4 regions of the Limosilactobacillus secundus genome follow, and region 3 is predicted to be linked to each of the others. Evidence: predicted binding sites of a transcription regulator. Region 3 holds the regulator's gene; each other region holds the start of a gene.
The links. The regulator NrdR, encoded in region 3, represses ribonucleotide reductase genes. The targets are predictions, from matches to a motif close to ACACNATATATNGTGT.
Positions count from the first base shown of each region.

Region 1 (7,534 bases), on a different contig from region 3:
TGGAAAACGATCAATGATTTTATTAATACGTAAGCGATCAATTAAGGGCTTAATCCGTTTTTCCATTGTTGCTACCGGAGTTTTTGCTAGAACAAGTGGTAAGTAGATGTTGTCGCGATTTGAGAGACTATCAAGTAAGTTGAAATGTTGGAAAACAAAGCCGAGGTGTTCTCGCCGATAACGAGCTGCATCGTCTTTGGAGAGTTGACGGAGATCTTGACCATTAAGGATTGCCTGTCCGTTAGTTGCTTGTTCTAAAGTTGCAATTATATTTAATAAGGTACTTTTACCAGCACCAGATTCTCCCATAATTGCAACGTACTCTCCTTCTTCAACTTTAAAGGTAATATCTTTTAAGGCCATTACTGGATTAGCGGAGTTATGGTTATAGACGCATTGAACGTGTTGAAGATTTAATAATGTCATAGTAATTTTCCTTTCTGGTAGAGAACTTGTTTTGATTATGTCTTAATTATAAAAAGGTCCTGTGCAACTTCCTACTTACGGAAGTGTACAGAACCTTACAGTTTTGTAAGAATTAGTTTGATGACCTGATATTATCTGGTAAGAAAGATAGAATAGCTGTCGTCCCCTGAGATTGAACTGATGAAATGCTAACCTTGAAATTCAAGTGCTCAGTAACTTTTTTAACAAGGTACAATCCCATCCCGGTAGCAGCAGTTGTTTGGTGCCCGTTTTTCCCAGTAAAGCCATTGTCAAAGACTCGCGGAAGATCATTCATTGAGATACCGCATCCATGGTCAGCGATCTGCAAAGAGTTCATTTCCCAGGAAATATTAATTGTACTATTAGGGGATGAGTATTTAATTGCGTTTGAAAGTAGTTGTTCAATGCAAAAATGCAACCATTTACGATCAGTGAGAACTTTAATTCCATCCAGGCCTGCTAATTCTGGAATCAATTGTTTATGAATGAAGACAGCAGAATTTTGTTGCAAAATATTATTAATTAAGTTGGCAATATCAATCCATTGAAAATCGTAATCATGATTATTAATTGCTAGTCGTTCGTCATTTAACAACAAATTGAGATAATAGTTAGCTTGATGGATATTCTTTTTTACTTCTGCGCTTGCGACAGTCGGTGCATTTTCTGCCGCGGCATTAAGACTTGTCAAATAGTTTTTAATTTCATGAGTAAATAATTCAAGGTGATCAAGTTGTTCATGTTGAGTTGCTTGTAACTGACGAATTGTGTCAATGTTTTTTGCTTGTTCATCTTGCAATAGTTCAACAAGTTTTCCCTCGGTCATATTGGCAGGAATGAATTTATCAAGCTGAGAACTATTTAAATGGCGCAATCGATAATATTTAATTGCACCACTCCCGATAAGCCACACTATAAAAAAAGGAAGAGAAAAGCGAATCACATCGCCCCAAAAAACAGTTGGGAGATTATATAAAATTACTAAAAGCCCAATCAGGCCTAAAAGAAAAAGATAGCCAATAGTAGGAAAAAGGATTGAGCGCCAAAATAATTTGAAATAATGTTTATTCATTGTTTTCCACCAATCGATAGCCGAGACCACGTTCTGTGTGAATACATTGCTGTAAACCAATTGTGCTTAGTTTAGTTCTTAAACGACTAATATTAACGTTAAGGGTGTTTTCATTAAGGTACTTGCCACCTTGCCATAACCATTGAAGTAATTGCTCCTTAGAAACAATTTTATTACGATGACTGAGTAAAACTTGGAGCATAGCACCTTCAGTTGGGGTGAGCTGGGCAGTACCATTTTCGTTCGTAAGAATATTAGTAAGGGGATTGAATGAATTATGATCCCACATTATTTTTTCTGCATCAGTCGTTTGCTTATTTCGCCGTAACAAAGCTTGAATTTTAGCTAAAAGTACCGTCATTGCAAATGGCTTCATAATATAATCATCTGCACCCGCGGCTACTGCATGCATAACGTTGGTATCAATTTCAGCTGCAGAAATAACAATAATCGGTACTTGACTATGTTTACGAACCTCTTGAATCCAATAAAAACCATCGAAGGTTGGGAGGGTGATATCAAATAAAACAAGATCTGGATTTGCATCAATAATTTCATTTGCAACATTTTGCCAATCGTTAATTGTGATAACGTCATGTTGCCATTTATTTAATTCTTGAGCTGTAGAATGGATAATATCAGGATTATCTTCAACGATAAATATTTTAGCCATAATTATTTCTCCGTAAATAGATATAAGCTCATCATACATTAGTTTGTTTAGAAAAGAAAACTTCAATATTGACAATCCTAAATTGCTGATTAAAGATAAGGAAAGGAAGTGATTTTTAATGGATATTAAGGACAACCTATTAACTCTTGCTGATGGAAATAAAATGCCTCAAGAAGGTTTTGGCCTTTATAAAGTAGATGGACAAGAGACAATGAATCAAGCAGTCAAAAAGGCATATGAAGACGGGTACCGACTTTTTGATACGGCTCAATTATACGGAAACGAGCAAGAAGTTGGGACGGCTTTTAAGCAATTAGCCATTCCGCGCGATAATCTTTTTGTGACGACTAAAGTAGCAGAAGAAAATCAAGGTTACGATAAAGCCATTGCTTCTGTCAAAGAATCCTTACGTAAATTACAAATGGATTATGTTGATTTGTTGCTTGTTCATTGGCCAATTGAACGATCATTTTTTGATACATGGCGGGCTTGTGAAGAAATGAAAAAAGAAGGACTTGCTAAATCGATTGGGGTAAGTAATTACCAAATGATTCACCTTCAATATTTAGCAACCCAAGCAAATGAAATGCCGGTTGTTGATCAAATCGAGTTACATCCGCTATTAACACAAAAACCACTATTACAATTTAATCATCAACATCAAATAGTAACGCAAACCTGGAGTCCCTTAGGGCGAGGAGCAGTCCTCAACGAACCAGTATTAAAAGATATTGCTGCTGCTCATAATAAATCCACCGCACAAATTATATTGCGATGGCATCTCCAAAATGGTGTTTCTTTTATTCCTAAATCAGTTCACGAAGAACGAATTACCCAAAACGCTGATATTTATGATTTCGAACTTAGCGCCCAAGAGATGGCCCAGATAGATGCATTAAATGCTTATCATCGTACTGGTCGTGAACCAGAATTAGTTTATGAATACAATAAACAATATTAAACAAAAAAACAGCAAATTGACTGAAAAAATATTTCAATCTCTTTGCTGTTTTTATATTTATTCTAAGCCCATTTCTTTGGCATAAGCTGCTTCTTCTTTACTAAGGCGTTGACGTTCACGTTCGTTGTACCATGGTGAAATGGTAAAGGCGAGAACATCATTAATAAGGTAAATCGAGCTATTAACGGCCATTGCTAAAGTAGCAGATCCTTGCTTGTAAGAAACAAACCAAAGTACTAGTTGGGCAAGACCAGATGCAAGCCACCAGAAATATTGGTTGTTAAAACGCAAGAAGCAAATAACACCAGCGGAAAGACTGATGGAAAAGCTGATTGCATCAATCCATGGTCGTGGATCGTCGGTAAGATGACCGATTAAATAACCAGAAACAAAATAAACGATAATTGTTGCAATGATGGCAACCGTCCATGAACGAGCATTGAATTTACGGATCTTTGATGCCATGTTAACATTCCAGTTTGCGGAAAGTAATACTGGTAAATCGAGGGTAATAACATAGGCGATTTGTTCGGCAATACTTAAATAATTTTTAGCACTAAAACCAGCGATGATAAAACATAATGCTGATAAAATACCTAAGAAACCATTTACCGACTTTGCAGCATTAATTGCTAAAACGCAAAGTACTCCAAGGGTGGTTCCAATAAATGTAATGACAGTTACCCACGTTATTGGAGCACTAACTAAAGTCATTACCTGACAGCCAAGACTGAAAAAGAATAGGTAATAATTTTGTTGTGGCCAGCCCTTTAATTGGTGGGCAAGAAATTTAAAATAATCGCTAATCATTAATATGACTCCCTCTACTATATATTGTGTAATTTTGTGGTTGCTGCCGGCTAGTAACACAAGATATTGTGGATGCAAAAAAGCAACGTTTAATAGTATACCGGGTCAAAATCAGGGATGCAATACCCTAAAGTTTATTTAATCGGTCGCTTAAATTAAGTAAAGGCCGGAAGATTAACTCTATTGTTGAAAATAATAAATTTAAAAATTTCCTTTAGCGGATTAGGGAGCATTGAATGACTTATCAACATTATAATTCAACTTTAACAATTTTAACTTTATATGAAGATTGCGGAGCTTCAACAGTCACGGTTGTCCCAATTGTTTGGTGAAGAAGCGCTTGACCGAGGGGAGAATCAAAGGAGATTTTTTGTTTGGCAAGATCAGCTTCCTGCTTTCCCACAATATGATAAGTTTCTTGTTCATGGTCATCCTCAAATTCAATTGTCACGGTTGTCCCTAAATCAATAGTGTGATCATTCTTGGGAGTCACAATTTCAGCATATTGAAGCTGTTTATTGAGGTACCGAAGCCTGCTCTCAAGGTGACGTAACTCACGCTTAGCAGTACTATATTCCGTATTTTCGGATAAGTCACCAAGCGCACGAGCTGCTTTTAATTGTTCAATTTTTGCAGGCCTTTGCTGTTGTAATTTTGCAATTTGTTCTTCAATTTCATGATAGCCATTTGCAGTCATTTTTTGAAAATAGACATTTTTCATTGCTTCTTGGATCTTTTTTCGTTGCATTGGTATAGTTTCTCCTTGTATATTAGCAATCTTGTTATATTTACTAGATATAATTATGATATGATAGAAAGGAAAATTCAATTTGGAGACGGAGGATATATAGATAATGAACGAACAAGAACAACATATTGACCAGTTTCTTACTTCGTCCAACTATCATCAGTTATCTGCTAATCAGCAAAAGCATGCACAGGATATTTTGACGCGTTTTAATAACCAGATGGCAAATGATCAGCATTTGACCGATACTACTTGGACACCAGAAGCAGTAAAAGCGGTCATGGTCGGGGAATTCATCGCTGATCCAGCACTAACTAATCAATTTGGAATTGCGGTTGTTCCAGTTTTGCGAGCTTATCAAGAATTTTTGAAAGTTGAAAATCTTGCGGAAGTTGTAAAAGCAATGGAAGAACAACGGACAAAGATGAACGAGTGTCGGAAAGCACATAAGACATGGGCACAATTACATGGGAATGCGGAGAATGACAAAACAGAAGCAACCCCGGTTCAAGCAGGTCCTGCTAAAAAAGAAATTACATGGACACCGGAGAAGTTCAAGGACTTATTAGCAAACGTGCAACAAGCTATTAAGTCGGCTTCCCAATTCAATAATCTTGAATTAGATGATGTTGAGTTAAACTATGTTGTGCAAGAGTTCTTGGAATTAATGGTTCAAGAATGCAATGAATATCCAGGTCAATGGACTTTCAGCAACTTGCAACGTGTATTAGGCATGATGATGCCATTAGATCCACATATTTCAATTAAGCAAATTCATAACATCGTACCAAGTGCGCAGGCCTTGTTTGAATACTTGAAGCAAAATGACTATATTAACATGGATCAATATAAGTTGGGCTTGAAAGCAATTGCTAATATGCAACCATCAGAAGACATGCTTGCCTCACTAAATCGTGATGAGCGGGAAACCCAATTAGTTTTATCGTTCATCAATAGTAATGGTATCGATACTGATGATGCAGATGTGGCAGAAGCGTGGATGGACGACCATAAGCAGGAAGTTGCTGACTTTATGCGTGGCCTATTGAATCCATGGGGCGAATATGAACGTAAGCGCCTGCTCAAACGTCAACGCGAAATGCAACAAAAGCAACAAGTGGCTAAGCGTAGTGGTAATCAAGTTGATTCACAATTAAAGCGGAAAAAGAAGTCCCTTCAAGGAATCAAGTTTAGTAAAAAGGCTCGGCGGAAATTACGTCGCCATTAATTTTTTAGAGGAGGAATCCATAATGAGCGTTGAAATTCCAGAAAATATGGAAGAAGTAGCAATGCAGCTGGCTCAACATCAGGTACGTGGTGAGCAAGTTGACGAAAAGGCTGTTATTCAAAATGCTGTTCGGGATATACTCCAAGCATTTTTTGATGAAGCTCTTGAAGGTCATTATGATGATGTGAAGTGGGATGGGGATGACCTAGTCGTTACGGATATTATGGGTGATGAAGTAGGACGCATTCAACCACAATCGCGCTCGTTTATTGATGACTTTAAGAACAACGCTGATTCATTAATTGAACGGCTTGAAAATTCGACAGCCCAAATTGTTGGTGGTCGTTAAGCTTTTGATTATCATAAAAAAATGACCCGTGGAAATTGCCACGAGTCACTTTTTATTTTAAAGACGATTTTTAATTTCGTAGGGCTTTGACTTTCCGTGTTCAGCTGGTAAGGCATCCTTAGCATAAAAAATTGCGTATTCTTTATCATTAGGATCTTTAGCGATGACAAGTTCATCATTATGACGTGCTTGTTTAAAAATTTGTCCCTTCCGAACAGCTTCATTATAATCATGAATATTAGCGACTGAATCGCCTGGGTTAAAGAAAATTCTTGTTTCCATTATAAGTTCCTCCTCATGCACGACTTGGCAAATCGATTTGTGCTTTTGCTAGAATATGACCCTTGGCTGCATGGATAAAGTCATTAAGCCAGTATTTATTTTTTAAGGGTAAAGTATCATCTAACGCAAACACCATTAAAGTATAATCATGAGTTTTGTCGGGAGGCTGTGGACCCACATAACCACTAGTTATCAATGGGTTTCCGTTAACCAACGAGCCGGCATTACTATTATTTCCTTGAACAAATTTATCTGCTAATTCTCGACTAGCATTTGCAGGAATGTCTGTTAACGTTGCTGGAATGTTGGCAGCTAACCAGTGAATCCAAGTGAAACCACAGACAGGTGTTGAGTCATAATCAATAAAGACGATTGCAAATGTCTTTGTCTCTGCTGGTGCATTGATAATTTTAATTGGAAATGACTTGATTGGATGGTCAGCTAGCATATCAGCTGCTGGCGCATATTTACCATATTCATCTGCTAACATCCCATTAATTAATGGTACTGAGATTTGCATAAAAATTCCTCCTTATAAGACAATTATAATCGTGCCTAATCTAAATACAATTTTCGTAAATCTTTTATTTCGGTAGGCGTAATATCAAGGTAATTATTAAGATATTGATTAACGTTTCCGTAATTGTGAGTAATACCTTTAATTGCTGTATTTAGGTAATCAGGAGCTACTGAGGCAAGAGCAGCCCGGTTTGTCACTAGTTCCTCGCTGGCTCCATGATTCCGCATGTCTTGCAGCCAGTGATTACGAAAATCTTGAGTAACAGTATTCGTTAGCAAGTAATCTTCCATAATAATCTTTTGTTCAACGCCAAGGGCACTGAGAATAAGATAAGCAGCCATCCCTGTCCGATCTTTGCCAGCAGTACAATGAAATAGCAAGGCACCGTGTTCATTATTCAGTAAGAGATTAAATAATTTCTGATAAGCTTGCTTAGCTGAAGGA
Region 1 covers NZ_JAJGUA010000024.1:140,475-148,008, reverse strand. The annotation lists gene LMB57_RS02440 (ABC transporter ATP-binding protein) at 1-426, opposite strand, end outside; gene LMB57_RS02435 (sensor histidine kinase) at 539-1,519, opposite strand; gene LMB57_RS02430 (response regulator transcription factor) at 1,512-2,231, opposite strand; gene LMB57_RS02425 (aldo/keto reductase) at 2,311-3,153, shown strand; gene pnuC (nicotinamide riboside transporter PnuC) at 3,211-3,963, opposite strand; gene greA (transcription elongation factor GreA) at 4,214-4,711, opposite strand; gene LMB57_RS02410 (hypothetical protein) at 4,818-5,939, shown strand; gene LMB57_RS02405 (hypothetical protein) at 5,962-6,288, shown strand; gene LMB57_RS02400 (hypothetical protein) at 6,346-6,570, opposite strand; gene LMB57_RS02395 (YbhB/YbcL family Raf kinase inhibitor-like protein) at 6,584-7,090, opposite strand; gene LMB57_RS02390 (tyrosine-protein phosphatase) at 7,126-7,534, opposite strand, start outside.
Region 1: pnuC (nicotinamide riboside transporter PnuC) is a predicted target of NrdR. The motif match lies at 3,978-3,993, and genes of this name have one in related genera.

Region 2 (7,534 bases), on a different contig from region 3:
GCATCATTACCACTAACACTTGCGCTGTAGTTTGAACTAGTAGCTTGTGCTTGTACTGGTGCACTATAGCTTTGTTGAGCAGCAGCTGAAACAGTTGATTGTTGTGGAGCTACTGATTGAACTGGTGCTTGTTGTTGAACCGGTGCTTGGGATTGTACTGGAGCCTGTGATTGAGTAGGAGCAGAAACCGGTGCAGCTGAAGATTGTACTTGGCTAGTTGCTACTGGAGCTTGACTAGGTTGTTGGCTTTCAACACTAGCTGATACCGGAGCCTGACTAGGTTGTTGACTTTCAACACTAGCTGATGCTGGAGCTTGAGATACTTCAGGTAAGGTAGCTGCTTGTTGAGCAGTAGCTTGGGTCACTTCACCGTCGTCTTTAATTACTAACTTTTGACCAACATAAATTAAGTTCTTATTGGCAATTTGATTAGTTGAAACTAAAGAGTCAACATAAGTTAAGTCATGACCTAACTTATAGGAAATACTTGATAAAGTATCACCACTTTGCACCGTGTAAACAGAATCAGCGTTAGCAGTAGTTGCAGTAGCAAATGTTCCCAAAGCAACAGCACCTGCAACGGCAGCAGTGATTTTCGCGATGTTCTTAGTTAACTTCATAAAGAAAAATCCCATCCTTTTCATAAAATTCTTTTTTATTAATTAGTTATTTATTAATTTAGTTTAAGTTGTTGAGTTCTCATATCTCTCAACAACTATTACTATACTCCCTTAAAATTACATACGGATTACTCCGAAATATCAATTCAGTTGATTTTCGTAATACTTTGTAATAAAAATTTTAATAGTCTGTCAAGTAAATCAACCTCGGCCACGCCCTGATGGCAACTTAGGCCTGGCTAACTTTCCCCCAGAATTAGCCAAAATTTGTAACATAATAATAAATAAGTCGCTGAATTGTTCTTAAAAGAAGAATTTCAACGACTTATTTTTCGTTATTAATATTTTCTTGTAACATTGCTGTAATTAACTTTAGTTCTGTTCAGCACTCATTATTTGTTTTAACCAGCTCTCACTACTAGCTAATTCTTTTAATGGATGAATATCCTCGCTAATTGTCAGTGGTTCTCCGGCTTTTACTTTAAAAGGTGCTTCATTGACCATTTCAGGATCCCGATACTGGGTAAGAGTGGCAGAAGTTCCCTTACCAAAACCATCGACCATTGCAGTTAAATGTTGTGTCCCGCTTAAAGCAATCGTCGGAGCCCACTGCGTATTTTGCCCATCCAGAAAACTATAAAGATCAACAGTCGCTTTAGTTTGAACTTGACTCGCTACTTCAAACTGCAACGTTGACCCATGAGCCTGATATGCATGGATTGTCCGATAGATATTTTTACTAGTTGAGTGATTTGCCTGGCGGTACGTGACATGCGCGTTAGCTCCTACTAAAATCTCTGTCCCTTCATATGATGGCAATATCGTATCATTAACCATTCGTTCTTCAATTATTGCATGAGCTCCTGCACTGATAACAATAATATTATGAACGTTTGCAGAGTTAAGGTGAGGATTAAAAACAATTGGACGCTCCCGAATAATTTGTGGACGCAGATATATAAACTGGCCACAATTAATATTTGCAAGGTGGGTGGCCACTAACTGGCTATCCTGCCAAAAGATGGCCTTCTCCATCAAATTTTCCTGTAGTAACGTTGAATATTCATTAACAGCTTCTTCAAGAGGCATCGCTGTTAACCTATCTTCCTGTAAGGAAAGCCAGCCCTTGCTTACGCCAGTTGTCCCTTTTTGCCAGTAATCTATCCATTCTTCTTGGCCCGGTAAAGTTGGGAAACGTGCTTGGAGTAGAACTGCCAGTTGACGTTTTTTCTCTAACCATGCTGGCTCTTGCTTCCAAATTTTTGCCATCATTTTCTCCTCTAATGAACAAGTTTATCCCAAATAACCACTTTCCCCGTTTGAAGAGATTGCGGAACATCAATAATTCGTTGGTTAGAACTCCCCCTAAATTGAAGGGTAAGGTCCTTTTTAGCCAGCAAGAATCGGCCATCGACTAAGATATCGAGATAGTGCAGAAGTTCAAGTTTATCGCTCGACTCCTTCATTAATTCTTCCCAAGTATATCCAGACCAAGACCAAATATCCTTTTCATGGCCGAATTCTTTCCGGACCCGTTTAACTAACTTAAGGCAAACCTGAGTATTAAGAAATGGTTCACCGCCCAATAAAGTTAATCCTTGAACATAGCTTTGAGAAAGATCTTCAATAATCTGGTCTTCTAAATCCTGGGTGTAGGGTTGTCCGTAATGAAAATTCTGCGCCGCCTTGTTATAGCAACCAGGGCAATTAAAAAGACAGCCACTAACATATAAACTACACCGGACCCCTTCTCCATCCACAAAATTAAAGGGCTTATAGTCTGCAATATATTGTAGTGAATGATCCTTCGCTAACCATTCTTGTGGTTTAGGGTTACGGGGTAATCGTGTTTCTACCATTTATTTTTCCTCCTATATAATAAAAGACCGGTAGCTTTGCGAGCAACTGGCCTTTTGATAATTAAATTTGATCACCAGTAATATGAGCATGGGCTTTATTATCCATTTGCCGGTGCTGTTCAAATTCAGCTGCATTCTTGATCATTCCTGCATTCATATGTTTAACCCGGTGAATAATTTCCTCATGCCGTCCATGAACCATTGGTCGCTGCTGAGGGTTACCAAGATAACCACATGTCCGCTTAACAACATCACAAGTTGCTGGGTCATGGTTTCCACACTGCGGACACTTAAAACCACGAGCAGTTGCTTCAAATTCACCTTTGAATCCACACTTAAAACACTGATCAATTGAAGTATTCGTTCCAAGATAACCTACATGCTCATATGCCCAGTCCCAAACCGCTTCTAAAGCTTTTGGATTTTGGCGCAAGTTAGGATATTCGCAATAATGAATAAAGCCACCGGCCGCATACTTAGGAAAAGCCTCTTCAAATGATAATTTTTCAAATGGTGTCGGATGTTTACGGACATCATAGTGGAAGCTATTTGTGTAGTATTCCTTATCAGTTACATCTTCAACCCGACCAAACTTCTTCAAATCATCTTGACAGAATGTATCTGTTAACGATTCGGCAGGAGTGGAATAAAGACTAAAGTGGTATCCTTCTTCTTTTTCCCATTCAGCACATAAATCATGCATTGCCTTAGTAATTGCAATTGCAAAGTCATGTGCTTCTTTATTATGCTCCCAATTTGACCCATAGAAAGTCGTACATACTTCATATAAACCAATATAACCTAGCGAAACGGTCGCCCGACTATTCTTAAAGACTTCATCGACACTATCAGTCTTTTTTAACCGTTTACCAAATGCACCATACATATACAGGAGGGGAGCATTTTCCGGTTTAGCTTCTTTAGTGCGCTTAATCCGGTAATCCAAGGCAATCTTACAAATATTCATCTTCTCTTGAAAGATCTCCCAGAAGAGTTGCTTATCGCCATGAGCCTCAAGGGCAATCCGTGGCAAGTTAACCGTCACAACCCCTAAGTTCATCCGTCCTGAGTTTACTTCTTTACCAGTTTCTGGATCTGTCCATCCCTGTAAGAACGAACGGCAACCCATTGGTGTCTTAAAACTTCCTGTTAATTCCTTAATCTTGTCATACATCAAAAGATCTGGATACATCCGCTTCGTTGAACATTCAAGCGCTAGTTGCTTGATATCATAATTAGGATCTTCGGGGTCAAGATTTAAGCCTCGTTTAATAGTAAAAGTTAATTTAGGAAAGATGGCTGTACGATGTTCTTTACCAAGGCCCTTAATCCGGATCTTCAAAATGGCTTTTTGGATTTCCCGAGCAATCCAGCTTGTCCCTAAGCCAAAGTTAATGGTCGTAAATGGGGTTTGGCCCTGGCTAGAATAAAGGGTATTAATCTCGTATTCTAAAGCCTGCATTGCATCGTAAATATCTTTTTTAGTCTTCTCACGAGCAAATTCTTCCCGTTTCTCTGGTACTATCCACTCTTCAGCATCCTTCATATGCTTTTCGTAATTTAGCTTTGCATATGGTTCTAATAATTGATCAATCCGATTAGCAGAACATCCCCCATATTGCAGGGACGCCACGTTAGCAATAATCTGCGACATCTGCGCGGTTGCCGTTTGAATCGAGCGTGGTGAAGAAACCCAGGCATTACCAATCTTAAATCCATGCTTAAACATCTCATCAAAGTCAATTAAACAACAGTTAGTTTCAGGCGTTACCGGTGAATAGTCAAGGTCATGCCAGTGAATATCACCACGAAGATGCGCCTTGGCCACAATACCAGGAAGCATTCGTAATCCTAATGCACGACTCACAACTCCTGCTTCAAGGTCCCGTTGAGTATTAAAAACATGACTATCTTTATTAGCGTTTTCGTGAACAATTCGTGAGTTTCGATCGAAAAGCTGCTCTAACTTATTTTGGGGATTAGTAGCTTCAGCAAATGCTTCTTCATCATGCTGGCGATAATCACGATAAACTTTTGCCAATTCTTCATGGTTCGCATTAACCAGTCCTTTAACAAAAAGATCCGCAATTTTTTTAGTAGTGACAGTTGTTTGATTAAGTAGGGCATCTAATAAGGCAACATAAACACTTTGGCTAGTCTGCTCATCAGCGTTGAGCGCATTTAAAACAAGGTTAATCTTATAGGAATAAAATGGTGTAACTGTTCCATCACGTTTAACTACTTGAATACTTGTCAAACTTTTAAGATCCTTCTTATCGATTATTTGCACTTTCATTTTTATTTCCCCTCTCGTAATTAACGTTATCTATCATAGCTCAAAATACAACTTATAGGAAGTATTGACATTCAAAACACTATATGTTGTGGTCGATTTAGTTTCTTAAATATTTGTTTATACTCTATTCTGATCTACCAGGAATAAAATGAAATCACAAGTAACGACGCTATTTTGAGATTCTTAGGTGACCTTTTAAATCATTTATTTTTAAATTCCTATTATCACCGAATAGAATTTTTTGTACCAAAAAGATCAAATTTGAAAACGTTAAACCTAACTTAATAATCTTAATTAGTATACTTAAGATTATTAGTTATTAAAAAAATAACTTACGAGCAGATAGAGCAATTTGCTAGACTAATCCTTGTGCAATTTTTAGGATAAAAGGAGTTTTTATATTTATGGAAAATGCTTTACAAGCTCGTAAACAAGCAGCACATCCTAAATTAATGATGGTTAGTATGCTGCTGGGAGCTTTTGTCGGAATGTTTAGTGAGACTTCATTAAATATTGCCTTGCCAAAATTGATGGCTGCTTTTCAAGTAAGTACGTCAGCAATTCAATGGTTAGTTACTGGATATATGTTAATTATTGGGATTATCTTGCCACTTTCCAGTATAATTACTAAGTGGTTTACAACTCGCCAAGTCATTATTTTTGCATTAATTGACTTCATGGTTGGGGCTTGCATCTCTGCTTTAGCGCATAATTTTACTATTTTGCTGATTGGACGAATGATTCAGGGAATCGGAACAGGTTTAATTCTTCCATTAATGTTTGCAGTAGCAATGCAAATCTTCCCACCGAAACAAATAGGAGCAGTTCTAGGAATGTGTGCCCTCGTAATCATGTTTGCCCCTGCAATTGGTCCTACTTTAACTGGACTAATTCTTGCTAAGCTATCATGGCAATGGATCTTCTGGTTATTTATCCCGTTTTTATTTATTGCCTTAGTCTTTGCGATTATTTCATTAGAAAATGTTGGCGAAATTACTAGGCCACATGTTGATATGCTTTCAATTATTGAGTCGGCAGTAGGGTGTTCGGGACTGGTTATCGGTGCTAGTTTAGCGAGTGAAGACGGTTGGACTTCACCAGCAGTTCTTAGTGCATTAATAATCGGTGTTATTGTTTTAATTTTTTATATCCATCGGCAACTTCATCTGGAAGAACCAATTTTAAATCTTCGTATCTTTAAATATCCGGCCTTCACAATTGGTTCTTCCATCGTGATGCTTGACTTTGGAATCATTCTTTCCACGATGTATCTTTTACCGCTATTCTACCAACGAGGGCTCTTAGTTTCTGTGGCCCTTACTGGACTAGTAATGCTCCCTGGTGGAATTATCAATGCAGCTACTTCTGCAATTGCAGGTCGCCTTTACGATAGTATCGGGGCTAAACGTCCTGCCTTAATTGGTTTTATCCTTGCCCTATTTGGCGCTTTGATGCTGGCCTTTACTACACCACATAGTTCCATTATTTACGTTGTATGCGCGCATGTTATTTTAATGATTGGTTGTCCTTTAGCAATGTCTCCTGCCCAAACTAGTGCTTTAAGTGCGCTTTCAGGATTAGAATCTGGAGACGGCAGTACAATCATGAACACAATGCAACAAGTTATTGGTGCACTTGCAACAGCCTTAGCGACTAGTTGCTTAGCTTGGGGGAGTTCTTCTATTAGTGGATCGGAAGCTGTTCGCTTTACTAATGGTTTCCACTACGGTATTTACTTTGCAATAGTCTTAATTGTGGTGGCATTGCTCTTATCATTCAAAATTAAAGATCAGAAAAACTAAAATAGGACTGTGACATAAGTTAAGATACTTTTATAAAAAGCAAATACGCAGTACAACAATGGCCTCTAATGTCCGGCAAAACCGAACATTAGAGGCCTATTGTTGCTTGCGGGGGCTCCCAGAGGCTAGCTTCGCGTCGAAAAACGAAGTCACAAGTGACTTCTGTCTCGCCCCCTATTTTTACTCTTTAATAATTTTATATGGTAAGTAATGACGTCGATGCTTAGTCAAATAGCTATCCATTAGTTGTTGGTAAAGCTGTGGATTTACATTAGGTTGTGTACTTAAAAGATCAAATTTTTCATTATCTTTTTCAACGGTATAAAAGCCAGTTTTGATAAACCCGTTTTTGGCGTAGAAACGATGTCGTCTGATTCGTTGTTCATTATTAGCGGCCTGGCTATTTGGACGTTCAGCACTAAGGGTGACTATTTTTCCGGCATAACGTTTCTTTAGCATACCTAAAGTTGCGCTCCCAAGACCCTGACCATGATACCGCGGATCAATTGCCAAGAAGAAAATGTAGGCTATTCGTTTATTGTAAACTGTGTAGAAAAAGCCCACCCACTTTTCTTCATTATAAATACTGCAAAATTCAGCTTTTCCAGCCTGGGCCCGCATTCTAAGCAAGGATAATGGTAAAAGTTCATTTTGTGGAAATACGGTATTATAAACCTGCTTGATATTCTTAAAATCATTTGACTTTGTAGACACTTTACGTACTTCGATCATTTAACGATTCCTCCATTTACGTAATGGTACCTAAAAAGACAACAACAGACAAGAACCTAATTTAAACTTTATTAGTTTTTTTAAAGAAGAAACACTTTAATTCAGGTGATGGGCAAAAATTACAGGAGTTAATATTATGCTAGTCTCTAGTTCGTATTACTTCTTAATTGACTTTTAGTAAATAATTCTATTACCAATAGTTCATGACTGTTCATCCATTAAAAA
Region 2 covers NZ_JAJGUA010000004.1:42,746-50,279, forward strand. The annotation lists gene apf (aggregation-promoting factor) at 1-620, opposite strand, end outside; gene LMB57_RS00290 (SufD family Fe-S cluster assembly protein) at 993-1,892, opposite strand; gene nrdG (anaerobic ribonucleoside-triphosphate reductase activating protein) at 1,901-2,479, opposite strand; gene nrdD (anaerobic ribonucleoside-triphosphate reductase) at 2,541-4,775, opposite strand; gene LMB57_RS00305 (DHA2 family efflux MFS transporter permease subunit) at 5,180-6,577, shown strand; gene LMB57_RS00310 (GNAT family N-acetyltransferase) at 6,758-7,309, opposite strand.
Region 2: nrdD (anaerobic ribonucleoside-triphosphate reductase) is a predicted target of NrdR. The motif match lies at 4,852-4,867, and genes of this name have one in related genera.

Region 3 (7,534 bases):
AGTCTTTCCTTTCAAATATTAATTAAATCATTGCGCGCCGTACTAGAGCCCCAACGCCTTTCGGAACCCATGCAGCAACAGTTGTTTTTGCAGGAACGGTAATCCACCCTAGACCCTCAAAGACGATATCGCTCTTTTCGGTAATGTGGAATTCATAACGTTCTAATGGTGGGAACTCATCCTTTTCATCGCTAGTCGGTGGGGTAAGCAAATCTCCTAAGTGTTTAGCATAGAAATTATCAGCATTGCTTAACTTTGTACGGTGAATTGGTAAATTATTATCAAAGTAAGCAACCATTCCCGCACGTTCACCATGAAGATAATCAAACCGCGCAACGCCGCCTAAGAATAATGTCTGACCATCATTTAATTGGTAAGTCTTTGGTTTAATCTCTTTTTGGGGCGCCACAATCTTCAAGTCTTTTGGCGATAAAACATGGGCCATTTGTTCTTGATGGATAATTCCAGGAGTATCAACTAAAACATGCCCATCATCAAGCGGAATTTCAATCTTATCAAGAGTCGTTCCTGGGAAGCGTGAAGTAGTGATCAATTCTTTTACTCCCGTTCGTTGCTTGATAATTTGGTTTATTAACGTTGATTTTCCAACATTGGTAACACCTACAACATAAACGTCTCGATTGTGCCGGTATTTTTCAATCACATCAAGTAAGTGGTCAATTTGATGGTTCTTTTTAGCTGAAACAAGAACCGTATCAATTGGACGCAATCCGGCAATATTTGCCTGTTGACGAATCCAGTCAGTTAACTTTGGCCGCCGTAGAGAACGTGGCAGCAAGTCTTCCTTATTTCCAACTAATAGTACGGGATTATCACCAACAAAACGATGTAAGCCCGGAATTAGACTTCCATTAAAGTCAAAAACATCAACAACATACACAATTAAAGCATTGGCATCCCGAATCTGATTTAATAAGCGCAGAAAATCATCATCCGTTAATGACACTGGAGCAATTTCATTGTAGTGTCGCAAACGGAAACAACGTTGACAATATAATTCTCCCGTTTCCTTTCCCTTCTCAAGGGCTGACTTAGGCGTATAACCCAAGTCATTAGGATCTTCCGTTTGGATAATACTTCCACAACCTATACAACGTAATTCTTCAGTTTGTTGTTCTTGTTCAGTCATTCAAATCCTCCTGCCATTTTAAATCTGGATATTTTTTGTTTAGGCTCTTCCAAACACGGCGTTCAAAGAAGCGATTAATACGGGTATCCCACTTATCCGTATTTAATAGCGGACGTACTAAAATGCTGCGAATACCCGCTTGGTTAGCCGCAGCAACATCAGTCAATAACTGGTCACCAACCATAACCACTTCATCTTTTGCTAAATTAAGTTTTTTTCGTGCACGATCAATCCCAAAACTTAAAGGCTTTAATGATCGCGAAACGAATGGAAGATCAAGGCTATTAACAGCTTTCCCAACTCGTTCCTTACTATTATTAGAAATAACAATTAGCGGAATATGGGCTTCCCGTAAAGAATCCATCCATTCCTTTAATTCTGGAGTTCCATCTGGATTGTTCCAAGCAATCAAGGTATTATCCAGGTCACTAAAAACAGCTCGCACTCCCTGCGCTTTTAATTGGGCAGGAGAAACAGAATATATTGTATTAACCATCCATGTTGGTTTAAATATCTCTAACAAAGTTGCACCTCATCAAATTTAATATTTCAATCGGTTAACCCGATTAAATGTTCTAGTATTTAATTATATCGTGTGCTTTACTTGGAAAGCAACTAATAAAAAAGGCCGCTTATCATGCATACGCATCATAAGCGACCGAAGATTATTTAGGCTTAGTTAAGAGCTTTCTTAGCTTCGTCAACGAGTGCCTTGAATGCATCTGCATCGTTAACAGCTAAATCAGCTAACATTTTACGGTTAATGTCAATGTTAGCAACCTTTAAGCCGTGCATTAACTTGCTGTAACTAATGTCGTTCATACGTGCAGCAGCGTTAATCCGAGCAATCCAAAGTTCACGGAACTTACGCTTGTTGACCTTACGATCACGGAAAGCGTAAGTGTAACTCTTCATTACTTGGTCTTTAGCAGTCTTGAAAAGACGGTGCTTTGAACCACGGTAACCCTTTGCTAACTTCATAATGCGCTTGCGACGTGCACGCGTAACAGTTCCACCTTTAACTCGCATGTTGAAATCCTCCTACGTATATTAAATAGTTATTTTTGTGAAGTTTACTTAAATGGTAATAACTTCTTGTAACGCTTTACGTTGGTCTTGTCCATCATGCTCAAACCACGTAATTGACGACGTTGCTTCTTAGTCTTACCGTGGAAACGGTGACTAGTGAATGAGTTTCCACTCTTGAATCCACCATTAGCTGTACGCTTGAAACGCTTGGCAGCAGCACGGTTACTCTTCATCTTTGGCATAACTAATTCCTACCTTCTTAAATTAATTCTTTGCTTTATCAGCAGCCGGAGCAAGAGTTAAGAAAATACTCCGCCCTTCCATCTTCGGACGTTGAACAACAGTAGCGATGTCTGAAGTTTCTTCAGCCATTCGTTCAATCATGTCACGACCGATATCCTTATGGGTAATAGCACGACCACGGAAACGTAATGAAATCCGCACCTTATCGCCCTTTTCAATGAACTTACGAACACGCTTTAACTTAACATTAAAGTCATTAGTATCAATTGATGGACTAAGGCGAATTTCCTTAACCGTTATCGTCTTTTGCTTCTTACGAGCTTCACGCTCTTTCTTTTGCATCTCGAAACGGTACTTCCCATAATCCATAATGCGGGCAACAGCTGGGCGTGCCTTTGGCGCAACTAATACTAGGTCTAAATTAGCTTCTTCAGCTAACTGTAGAGCTTCACGCTTAGACTTAATGCCCAATTGTTCACCATCTTGACCGATTAACCGCACTTCCCGTGCACGAATACCGTTATTGACAATCATATCTTGTGCTATGGCAACGCACCTCCAATTTTTTTAGCGAAAGATCAAGCAAAAAAGCGAGGTACAAAAGTACCCCGCTTCATAACAACGACCTTATCCTAGTGGCCGATTATCATTCATCTCGTCAGCCCGGCGATCGATATCACCTAGGCGAGAAGCGGGTGCTTCTGCTTTTTCTTTCAACGTTTATTAGCTTACTAAATTCAAAGTTTAATGTCAAGAACTTTATCCCTTATCCCGCAAATTCTTTCCTTCCATTTCAATCTCACGTGATAAGTACTTGATTCTTTCCATAATTCGGGCCGCTTTGAGGGGTTCATTATCGCCTTGCGCATTGATAGCAAGGTGGTTATTTTGCAACTCATCCATTGAAAAATTAGAACTAAAGAAGGTTGGTAATTCTTCTTGCATCCGATATTCTAAGATCACTCCTAAAATATCATCTCTTACCCACGTTGTCATTGCACCAGCCCCAATATCATCAAGCATTAAAATCGGTGCCCGTTTAATAGCATCTAATTTTTCGCCAGTATTGTTTTGCTTGATCGAATTCCGCATTTCAACAGCAAAACTAGGGAAATGAACCATCGTTGTTGCAATTCCTTTACTCTTAGCGAGTTCATTAGCAATTGCTCCAAGGAGATATGTTTTTCCGACTCCAAATTTCCCATATAGGTAAAGCCCTGGTTGAAACTTATCTTTTTGATAATTATCTGTAAAATCCATGGCTGCTTGAATTGCCTTTGTTCGCGTATCAGTCTGGGTATCTTCATTTAAATAATAATCATCATATGACGCATTTTTAATGAACTTAGGCATATTAATCGAATTAACTAGCCGTTGAATATAGCGTTGGCGCTGTCGTTTTAATAACTGTTTAGTTGGAACGTAGGTTACGTCAATTTGTCCTGCACTGATAACCAATTGTGGAGAATATCCTGGGGCAACAGTTGGCACGCCTTTTTCAATTAATTGCTTTTCATGAAAAAACTCATAAAGCTTTGATTGCCCCCGTTTAATCGCTTCTTTACTAAGACGATCACGATTTTCGTTTAAGAAGGCTTGAACATCTTTATCCATATAAACTTGCTTCATCGTTTGTTGGATATTGTTTGCGATATTTTGACCGCGCATTAACTCTTGTAAAGTTTTGTTTAGTGACTGCATGCTGCCACCTCCTTTAGTTGCTACTTCTTCTTGCGATTAGCGATCCGTTCACGCAGTTTGGCAATTTCTTGTGAGGAAGCTTTTTTCATCAGCTCACTCGTATCTTTCTTGCTCCATGCTGGCATCGGTTCCTTAATCGTTTTGCGCCACTTATTTTTCTTTGACGTCTTTGCTTCCTTTTTCTTTTCTTGCGACTGCTTGTTAAAAGTTTTTAGTTGGACAATGGCTTGCTCTCCATTAATTATGCCATGTTGGAGCCAGTTATTGGCAATTGCATCGACAAAATTAGCGGTCAAAGTAGAATTTCCTCGGTCACTAATCACATACCAAGTTAAGATATTAATGGCATCTTGGGTAAGTTTTTCTTGCGCTACTAAACCTGTCAGAATATGACGTTCACCTGAAGTTACATAGCCACCTGTCTGCCCTTTAAGGACCTGCAGAAATTCGACTGGAGAGTAATCCTTAGCTGTCGCCAATAATTTCTGGTCTTTACTGGTCAGTTCACTATTTTCATTTGTCACCGGTGCTTCTTTTTCCGCTACTTTTGTCGTTGAGGAATAAACGATATTATAAGCAGATGCAACAATTTGCTTAAATTTTTTTGGATTGAAATGATTAGTTTTTAGATCAATCGACCGCAAAACCAATGTCTTCATCGTTGGCGCATCAATCCCATATAATTGATGTTCTAATAATATTAAGTCCCGATTATTTTCAAGGTCTGCACTGACAATTGGCTGATTAGCGAGTAAGTGAATTAGGGTTGACCAATCAAAGTCATCATTCATCCCCTTAGTTAACTGAGGTTGCTTTTCTACCGGTGATTGTTTTCGTGCCGTTAAAATTGCTTGTGGTGTTGCAGTAATTGACTGCGAATTAATATGAAACTCTTCAAAAAAGTTGTGACTCACATTAGTTAATGAAGTGTTAGAAGAAGCAAGCTTGTATTGCCGACTTTGCTTAATCAAACGTTCAAATGCTTCTTCTCCTACTTCTTCTAAAAGTAAAATACTCAGCAAATTATCAGCTAAAATTTTTTCTGGAGTAAGGGTCGGCTGCAATTCATAAACATATACGTCCCCGATCTCATCGTGCTGGAAATAAGTTTGAACTAAACCAACTGCCTCCAAACGATGAAGAGCCTCCAGCACTTGTTGACCCCCAGCATTTACCTGAGCTAACAGGTCACTTTGCAAGGTCCGGTTGGCAATCGTAGGATTAGGCAGCAGACGCGCTTTTAACGCATAAAAAAAGCTAAACGCAACTGGTCCTAAAATCGGCTGATAAAATGTTGCAAAAGTTTGGTCATTAAAACTAATAAATGCAGTGCTAGCCGTAACAACATAACCGGCTTGCGGATCAAAAGCTGCTGCAGTCATTTTACAGCCCTCCTAAGTTATTTTTTATGCTCTGCCTTCATCATGGTTTCAAGTTCACTCATAAAGGCATCAACGTCCTTAAATTGGCGGTAAACACTTGCAAAGCGAATATAGGCAATCTCATCGACGCCCTTTAATTCGTTCATCACAAATTTACCAATAATTTGACTGGAGACTTCGCTTTCACCAATGCTCCGGATTTGTTTTTCCACTTTATCTGCAATCTTGGTCAACCGCTCCATACTAACCGGGCGTTTTTCTGCCGAACGGACAATTCCATTGAGGATCTTTTGGCGACTGAATTCTTGGCGCGTACCATCTTTTTTAATTACTAGTAGTGGCGTTTCCTCGTACCGTTCAAAGGTTGTAAAACGAAAGCCACAATGAATGCACTCACGACGACGACGAATAAAGCTTCCGTCTTCGCTTGGCCGACTGTCGACAACCCGTGATCCATTTTTGTGACAATGTGGACAGCGCAATGTGTCCCCCTCCTTTATAGTATAAGTACTTTATTTTACCACATTTCACTCTGCTTTTAGCTGATTTATTAGGGCTACGACTTGTTTTTGCAGGGCAGCCTGGTCACCATTATTATTTATTTTAAAATCCGCCCGCGATTCTTTCTCTGATAATGGCATTTGGGCAGCAATTCGCACTTGAGCTTCCTTTTTAGAACAGTGATCGCGAGCCATTAACCGCTTAAGCTGAGTTTGTGGATCAGTATAAACAACTACAACATAATCACAATCTTCATCATAGTGTTGCTCTAATAATAATGGTGCATCTAATACCACGAATGGAATTTTCTGCTTTTTCAAAGTATCAACTTGCGCAAAGATGGCATCATAAATTAATGGCTGAAGAATCTCATTGAGTTTTTTCAGCGCTTCTTTATCATTAAAGACAATTTTAGCCAGAACGGGTCGATTGAGCTTACCCGTCGGCAAAAGTACTTTAGGGCCAAATACTTTGACAATCCTCGTTAACCCAACCGAGCCTGGTGTCTGGACTTGTCGCGCTACTTGGTCAGCATCAATCACCGGAATTCCAGTCTGGCGCAAAATGTTGCTTACCGTTGTCTTTCCAGTGGCGATTCCACCTGTTAATCCAACTATTTTTGTCATTTCCTATTCCTTCAATACTTGACAGTGTGGACAAAAGGTCGTTCCACGTTCAGCAACCTTAATTTTCACCATTTTCGTGCCACAACGCGGACATTCATCTCCCGCATGACCATAAGCTTTTAAACGATCTTGAAAAGCGCCGGCATCACCAAATGCATTTGTAAAACTATGAACAGTGGTTCCCTTATACTTAATCGCTGTCGCTAATTCTTTGATAATATTTTCTCGTAATTCAGCAATCTGGTTAGCTGTTAAAGTATTGGCTGGTTGCTCTGGATTTATCCCTGTCATCCATAGCACCTCATCAACGTAAATATTACCCAAACCGGCAACATGACGCTGATTGAGCAAGAATGGCTTAATCTTTCCCCGACTCTTTTTTAATTCAGCTGTAAAGTATGGCAAGGTGAAGGCGTCTTTTGTCGGTTCAGGGCCAATCGTCTTCAATCCGCCGACATTCATCTCATCTCCGGTTTTTACCAATGTCATCCGGCCAAACTTACGAGTGTCTTGATAACATAATTCCGTGCCATCCGTAAATTCAAAGACAACATGAGTATGCTTATCAATTGGTCCGCCAATTGGTTGGTTGTAATATTTTCCTTCCATGCGAAGGTGTGAAATCATTGTCAAATCATTAGTAAAACGGAAAAGAAGGTATTTCCCTCGCCGATCAACATTTTCAATCGTTTGTCCAATCAACGCCTGCCGAAAATCTTCAACATCATTGGTAATCGTTTTACCATAATAAACATCGATCGCATTAATTTTACGCTTAACAGCAATCTTCAGCAAACCGCGGCGAACAGTTTCAACTTCTGGTAATTCAGGCATTTAATTCCTCCGATCTATTTTTTAAGGTCATACCAGGTATCCCCATACTTACTATCTACTTTAAGCGG
Region 3 covers NZ_JAJGUA010000034.1:12,573-20,106, reverse strand. The annotation lists gene yqeH (ribosome biogenesis GTPase YqeH) at 23-1,150, opposite strand; gene LMB57_RS05460 (YqeG family HAD IIIA-type phosphatase) at 1,143-1,673, opposite strand; gene rplT (50S ribosomal protein L20) at 1,826-2,179, opposite strand; gene rpmI (50S ribosomal protein L35) at 2,224-2,421, opposite strand; gene infC (translation initiation factor IF-3) at 2,444-2,956, opposite strand; ribosomal protein L20 leader region at 2,999-3,135, opposite strand; gene dnaI (primosomal protein DnaI) at 3,182-4,123, opposite strand; gene LMB57_RS05435 (replication initiation and membrane attachment family protein) at 4,144-5,505, opposite strand; gene nrdR (transcriptional regulator NrdR) at 5,523-5,987, opposite strand; gene coaE (dephospho-CoA kinase) at 6,033-6,632, opposite strand; gene mutM (bifunctional DNA-formamidopyrimidine glycosylase/DNA-(apurinic or apyrimidinic site) lyase) at 6,636-7,466, opposite strand; gene polA (DNA polymerase I) at 7,481-7,534, opposite strand, start outside.

Region 4 (7,534 bases), on a different contig from region 3:
CTTCAGTATTTGTATCCGAAGAAACCGTTGGTGCCGATTGAATATTCTTTTGGGGGTCGATTTGTGCAAGCTTTATTGTAAGAACTTCCAAATACACATCTGGATGAGTCGTAAAACGCATCTCTTCTTGAATGTTATTTAGTTCATCGATCATTTGGTATAAGGTCGCCGAAGAAGCAAGTTGGACTATTTCTTCAAAGTCTTCCTGCTTTAGTCCTGTACTCTCAACACTAATCAAGCTTGGTAATTCTTGGTACAACAGAATATCACGAATAAAGGAGATCAAGTCCTCAATGAACCGCTGACCATCTTTTCCTTCATCCAAAATATCTTTCATGGTATCAAGAGCAGCCGCCCCTTCATGCTTACTAATTTCCAAAAAGTACTTCTTTAATAACTGTTTAGTAACACTTCCGGTAACTAATAAAGCATCATCCAACTTTACCTCATTATCACTGAAAGAAAGAACCTGGTCAAGGATACTCAACGCATCCCGCATTCCTCCTTCAGCGGCATTTGCAATTACCCATAATGCTTTCTCATCATAAGTAATTTCCTTTTGATCAAGAATATATTTCATTCGATTAAATGCATCTTCTGCTGAAATTCGTCGAAAATCAAATCGTTGAACCCGCGAAATAATTGTTAAAGGAATTTTATGAGGTTCTGTAGTTGCAAGAATAAAAATCACATTGGCTGGTGGTTCTTCAAGCGTCTTTAGTAATGCGTTAAAAGCCCCTGTTGAGAGCATGTGAACTTCATCAATTATATAAACTTTGTAGTCCGCTTGGGTAGGGGCATATTTTGCCTTATCCCGAATATCACGAATCTCTTCAACCCCATTATTAGAAGCTGCATCGATTTCAATTACATCATTTAATTGCCCGTTTGTAATTGCTTTACAAATCTCACACTCATTACATGGTTCGCCATCCTTGGAGTGATGACAATTAACCGCTTTAGCAAAAATCTTTGCCGCTGAGGTTTTACCAGTACCACGTGGACCAGCGAACAAGTATGCATGGCTTATCTGGTGAGTGATAATGGCGTTTTTTAGGGTTCTTGTAACAATCTGTTGACCGACAAGATCATCGAATCGCTGTGGTCGCCAGACACGATATAATGCCTGATAACTCATCGCTAGACTCCCTTTCTGAATTTAAAATACTATAAAATATTATACAAGGAATTAATCATATAAAGTAGTTAAAATATATTTTAATTAAAATTTAAAAATAAAAAAGACCCGCAATAAACCATTACGGGTCAGCTTAATTATCAATAAAACTTAGAGCACAAGGTATATCATACTTAGTGCTGCTTCCTTCCAGACCTGACACGGTTCGTAAGCATACCCTTGCTCTAAGGCCTTACGGCAAATAGTATAATACACTATTTTTCTTTAAATTACTAGGGGTTAGTCTTATTTTTTCGTCGGGCCTCTTTCCGGCGGCGACGAATTTCACGGAAAAAGTTTTTTAACATTTGACTACACTCATCCCCTAAAATACCAGAATGGACATTAACTTGATGATTTAACCGTGAATCATTTAGCAAATGGTATAAGCTATCAACTGCCCCGGCTTTCGGATCGGCAGCCCCATAATAAACATTTTTTATTCGTGCGTTGATAATGGCACCGCTACACATGATGCACGGTTCTAACGTAACATATAAGTCACAATCTTCTAACCGCCAACTTCCTAAATTAGTACATGCTTCCATAATCGCAAGCATTTCTGCGTGATAGGTAACATCTTGAAACTTTTCACGCATATTATGACCACGTCCAATTACCTGTCCATCGTGGACAACAATCGCACCAATTGGTACTTCATCTAAAATTCTGGCTTGTTTTGCTTCTGCAATCGCCATCTTCATAAATTTTTGTTGTTCAGATAATGATGAATTGATTTTTTCCATTCTTTTTCTCCAAGCACTTAAAATTACCCTGTTGTTCAGTGTATAATAATAAATTAGTTTTTTAAATTAATTTTATTAATCACCTGCTTAAGGGTTCTATCAAAAAAAGTTTCACAGGTGTTAATGACTAGCTTGAGCACTATATATTGTGTTTCACTATTTCACAAGCACGAAATATAGTGCTTTTTTAATTGATTTTTTCTAATTCATCGTTATACTAGAAAACATCGACTAATCGTTTAGGAGGCCTCGTGAAGATGGTAACTGTATTTTCAAAAAATAATTGTATCCAATGCAAAATGACAAAACGGTTCCTTGAGCAGCATAAAATTTCATTTATTGAACACAACATCGATGAACAACCAGAATACATATCTCAGCTTAAGTCTGAAGGTTTTATGGCGACTCCAGTTGTAAAGCTTCCTAACGGTCAAGCTTTTTCTGGCTTTCGTCCTGACCAATTAAACCAACTTGCCTAAGTTTAAATAAACTAAGATTTTGCCAGGCATCAATTCGCTATTGGTGCACTGGCTTCTTTATTGACATAATCAAATTAATTCAGAAAGTGAGTTATTAATATGGCGTTATCTGATATCGATATGACCAAAGTTAAATATTACGATTATAACAACGAAGTAAATATCCCCAAAAACGGACAAATTCAACTAGATAAAGACAAATTAGCCTTAGAGGACTTTATTAAAAATAATGTTGAGCCAAATACTAAAAGATTTTCTTCATTAAAGGAACGTTTTCAATGGTTAGAAGAAAATGATTATATTGAAGAAAGTTTTATGAATAAATACAGTGAAGCATTCATTGAAAAGCTTTACGATTATTTAAAGGCACAAAACTTCCACTTCCATTCTTTTATGGCTGCTTATAAGTTTTATGCTCAATATGCCTTACGAACAAATGATAAAGAGTACTACCTTGAAAATTATATTGACCGGGTCGCAATGAATGCTCTTTACCTTGCCAACGGTGATGAAGAGTTAGCAATGCAACTTGCTGATGAAATCATCCATCAACGTTATCAACCCGCAACCCCAACCTTCCTTAACGTTGGGCGCAAACGTCGGGGAGAATTTGTTTCTTGCTTTGCGATTCAAACAACAGACGACATGAATACCATTGGTCGAACAATCAATTCTGCTCTCCAGCTTTCTAAAATTGGAGGTGGGGTTGGAATCAATTTAAGCAACCTTCGTGAAGCTGGTGCACCTATCAAAAAAATACAAGGCGCTGCCAGTGGAGTTGTTCCTGTAATGAAGCTCTTAGAAGATAGTTTTTCCTATTCTAACCAGCTTGGTCAACGTCAAGGAGCGGGAGTCGTTTACCTGAGCGTTTTCCATCCTGATATCATTGAATTCTTAGGAGCAAAAAAGGAAAATGCTGATGAAAAGATTCGTTTAAAGACCCTTTCACTTGGAATTACGGTTCCCGATAAGTTCTATGAATTAGTAGAACAGAACGCTGATATGTACTTGTTTAGTCCCTATGATGTTGAACGAGTATATGGAATACCATTCTCCTATGTCGATATCACAAAAGAATACGACAATTTGGTAGCAAACGATGATATTCGCAAGAAGAAAGTTAATGCTCGGGACTTGGAGGATGAAATTAGTAAACTTCAGCAAGAATCAGGTTATCCTTACATTATTAATATTGACACAGAAAACCGGGATAACCCGATTAATGGAAAAATTGTGATGAGTAATTTATGTTCAGAAATTGCTCAAGTCCAAGCACCAGCGCGAGTAAATGATGATCAATCATATTCAGAAATGGGAATTGATATCAGCTGTAATCTTGGTTCAACCAATATTGCTAATATGATGGAAAGTCCTAACTTTGGTAAATCAATTAAGGCCATGATGCGGGGACTAACCAGAATCAGTGACGTAGAAGACCTAGATGTTGTCCCAACTATTCAAAACGGAAATCGGCTTGCCCATTCAGTTGGTTTGGGGGCAATGGGATTGCATAGCTACCTTGCTAAGCACCATATTCAATACGGAAGTCCGGTTGCGATTGAATTTACAGGTGTTTACTTTATGCTCTTAAACTATTGGTCATTAGTAGCATCAAACGAAATTGCCAAAGAGCGACACGAAACTTTCCACGATTTTGAGAACAGTAAATATGCGGACGGTTCTTACTTTGACAAATATGTCACTAAGGATTGGGGTCCGCAATCAGATGTTGTTAAAGAACTTTTTGAAGGTATTTTTATTCCTGGAATTGAAGATTGGAAGAAGTTGAAAGAAAAGGTGATGAAAGATGGTCTTTATAATCAATACCGTCTTGCTGTAGCACCAAACGGTTCAACTTCCTACATCAACGATTCAACTGCTAGTCTACATCCAATCATTAATCGTGTTGAAGAACGACAAGAAAAGATGATCGGTAAAATCTATTACCCTGCCCCATATCTTTCAAACGACACGATGCCTTACTATCGTTCAGCTTACGATATGGATATGCGAAAAGTTATTGACACATATGCAGCTGCACAACAGCACATCGATCAATCTCTTTCAATGACCCTCTTTATGCGGTCAACGATCCCTGCAGGCCTTTATGAATGGAAGGATGGACGCACAGATAAGATGACGACCCGTGATTTAAATATTTTACGACACTATGCCTATAAACGCGGTATTAAGTCAATTTACTACATTCGAACATTTACTGACGATAGCGCTGAAATTGGTGCAAACCAATGTGAAAGTTGTGTTATCTAAGCCTAACGAGAATTTGATTTAAACGGTGGGCACTGGTAAACTTGACATTATGTATACAAACGGCTTTTGGTATCTCGACTTACTTAAAAGCAATGTATTTGGAGGAGCTCAATCAATGAAACTGGAAGAATTTAAACCTGTAAATCAATATAAAGCAATCAATTGGAATGAAGTTTCCGACATGATCGATAAAGCTACCTGGGAAAAGCTAACAGAACAGTTCTGGCTTGATACACGGATCCCTGTTGCCAATGACATGAATGATTGGCGTGAATTAGATGACGATCATCAATGGACTGTCGGACATGTTTTTGGTGGTTTAACCCTTCTTGATACTGTTCAATCAGAAGCAGGATTAACTGCCCTTAAAGAAGATGTTAAAACTCCTCATGAAACAGCAGTTCTTAATAACATCCAATTTATGGAATCAGTTCATGCTAAGAGTTACTCAACTATTTTTTCTACACTTAATACTCCCGACCAAATTAAAGAAATTTTTGAATGGTCTGATACAGAAGAATACTTACAAAATAAGGCTGTTAAAATTGCAAATATGTACCTTGATCCAAGTCAAGACCCGCTAAAAAAGAAAGTAGCCAACGTTTTCCTTGAAACTTTCTTATTCTACTCTGGTTTCTACACTCCCCTTTATTATCTTGGTCACAACAAATTAAACAATGTGGCTGAAATCATTAAGCTAATTTTACGGGACGAATCAGTTCACGGGACATATATTGGATACAAGTTCCAAGTCGGCTTACGTGATCGAACAGAAAAGCAACAACAAGATATGAAAGATTGGATGTATAATTTCCTTTACGAACTATATGATAATGAAGAAAAATATACCCATCTTCTTTATGATCAAGTTGGTTGGACAGATGATGTTTTAACTTTCATCCGTTACAACGCTAACAAGGCATTGATGAACCTTGGTCAAGATCCGTTATTCCCTGATACCGCTTCTGATGTTAACCCAGTTGTTATGAACGGAATTTCTACTTCAACTTCTAACCATGATTTTTTTAGCCAAGTCGGCAATGGATATCGCATGGGTGCCGTTGAAGCAATGAATGATAGTGATTATGACGTTAAAGATCCAAACGCTGGCAAAGATATTAACGCCCGCGATTAATAAAAAGTCACCATTTTTCTGAATGGTGGCTTTTTTATTAATCTCAATAATAATCTGTCAACAATTAGTTAACTTAATAACTAGCTGAGTCAAATTAATATATTAGGCTTTATATTAGATTTGTGAAATACACTTCAATTAATGATAGTCAGCGAATCTAATATTTCTTAGCCTCAAAAATAATACCAATGTTTTTTGTTGCTATGCAAGTATTATAAAGACAATATTGTAAGCGAATTCACATAAACTAACCATTGTTTAAATGTTCACAAATATGTTTACAAAGCAAAAAAATGTAGTAATATTATACATGTTCAAATGTTAACAAAGAAAAGAATTGAAAAAAGGAGATTTCAATTATGCCTGCTAACAACAAAAAACAAGTTGAAAAAAACGTATTAACTGAAGAAGAAAAAAAGCAAAATGCGCAAAAATTAGTTGATGACATAATTGCCAAAAGTGAAGCAGCTTTTGAACAATTACGTTACTACTCACAAGAACAAGTTGATAAAATTTGTCAAGCCATGGCCCTAGCTGCTGAAGAACACCACATGGACTTAGCTATTGATGCAGCTGAAGAAACTGGTCGTGGAGTTGCCGAAGATAAAGCTATCAAGAACATCTACGCAAGTGAATACATTTGGAACAAAATCCGTCATGATAAGACTGTCGGAATTATCGAAGACAGCGATGAAAACCAAACTATCACAATTGCTGATCCTCTTGGTATTATTGCAGGTATCGTTCCAGTTACTAACCCTACTTCAACAACTATCTTCAAATCAATCATTAGTGCTAAGACACGGAATACAATCATCTTTTCATTCCACCGTCAAGCCATGAAATCTTCCATTAAAACAGCTAGGATTTTACAAGAAGCTGCTGAAAAGGCTGGTGCACCAAAGAATATGATTCAATGGCTTCCTGAAAGTAGCCGTGAAAATACAAGTGCATTGTTACAACACCCTAAGACTGCTACTATTTTAGCAACTGGTGGTCCTTCATTAGTTAAGGCTGCCTACAGTTCAGGTAACCCTGCTCTTGGTGTTGGTCCTGGTAACGGTCCAGCTTACATTGAAAAGACTGCTAATATTGAACGTTCTGTTTACGATATCGTTCTTTCTAAGACTTTTGATAACGGAATGATCTGTGCTACTGAAAACTCAGTTGTTGTTGATAAAGAAATCTACGACAAGGTCAAAGAAGAATTCCAAAAGTGGAACTGTTACTTCTTGAAGCCAAATGAAATTGATAAGTTCACTGAAGGATTCATTGATCCTAAGCGTCACCAAGTTCGTGGACCAATTGCTGGTCGTTCAGCTAACGCCATCGCTGATATGTGTGGAATTAAAGTTCCTGAAAACACTAAGGTTATCATCGCTGAATATGAAGGGGTTGGTGACAAGTACCCACTTTCCGCTGAAAAGCTTTCACCAGTATTAACAATGTACAAGGCTACTTCACATGAAAATGCCTTTGATATTTGTGCTCAATTATTACACTACGGTGGTGAAGGTCACACTGCTGCTATTCACACCCTTGATGATGACTTAGCAACTAAGTACGGTCTTGAAATGCGTGCTTCACGGATTATTGTTAACTCTCCATCTGGTATTGGTGGTATTGGTAACATCTACAACAACATGACGCCATCACTTACTTTAGGTACTGGTTCATACGGTGGTAACTCAATTTCCCACAACGTTACTGATTGGGATCTCTTAAA
Region 4 covers NZ_JAJGUA010000032.1:71,679-79,212, forward strand. The annotation lists gene dnaX (DNA polymerase III subunit gamma/tau) at 1-1,138, opposite strand, end outside; RNA gene ffs (signal recognition particle sRNA small type) at 1,278-1,375, opposite strand; gene tadA (tRNA adenosine(34) deaminase TadA) at 1,411-1,923, opposite strand; gene nrdH (glutaredoxin-like protein NrdH) at 2,181-2,402, shown strand; gene nrdE (class 1b ribonucleoside-diphosphate reductase subunit alpha) at 2,502-4,673, shown strand; gene nrdF (class 1b ribonucleoside-diphosphate reductase subunit beta) at 4,789-5,808, shown strand; gene adhE (bifunctional acetaldehyde-CoA/alcohol dehydrogenase) at 6,168-7,534, shown strand, end outside.
Region 4: nrdH (glutaredoxin-like protein NrdH) is a predicted target of NrdR. The motif match lies at 2,060-2,075, and genes of this name have one in related genera.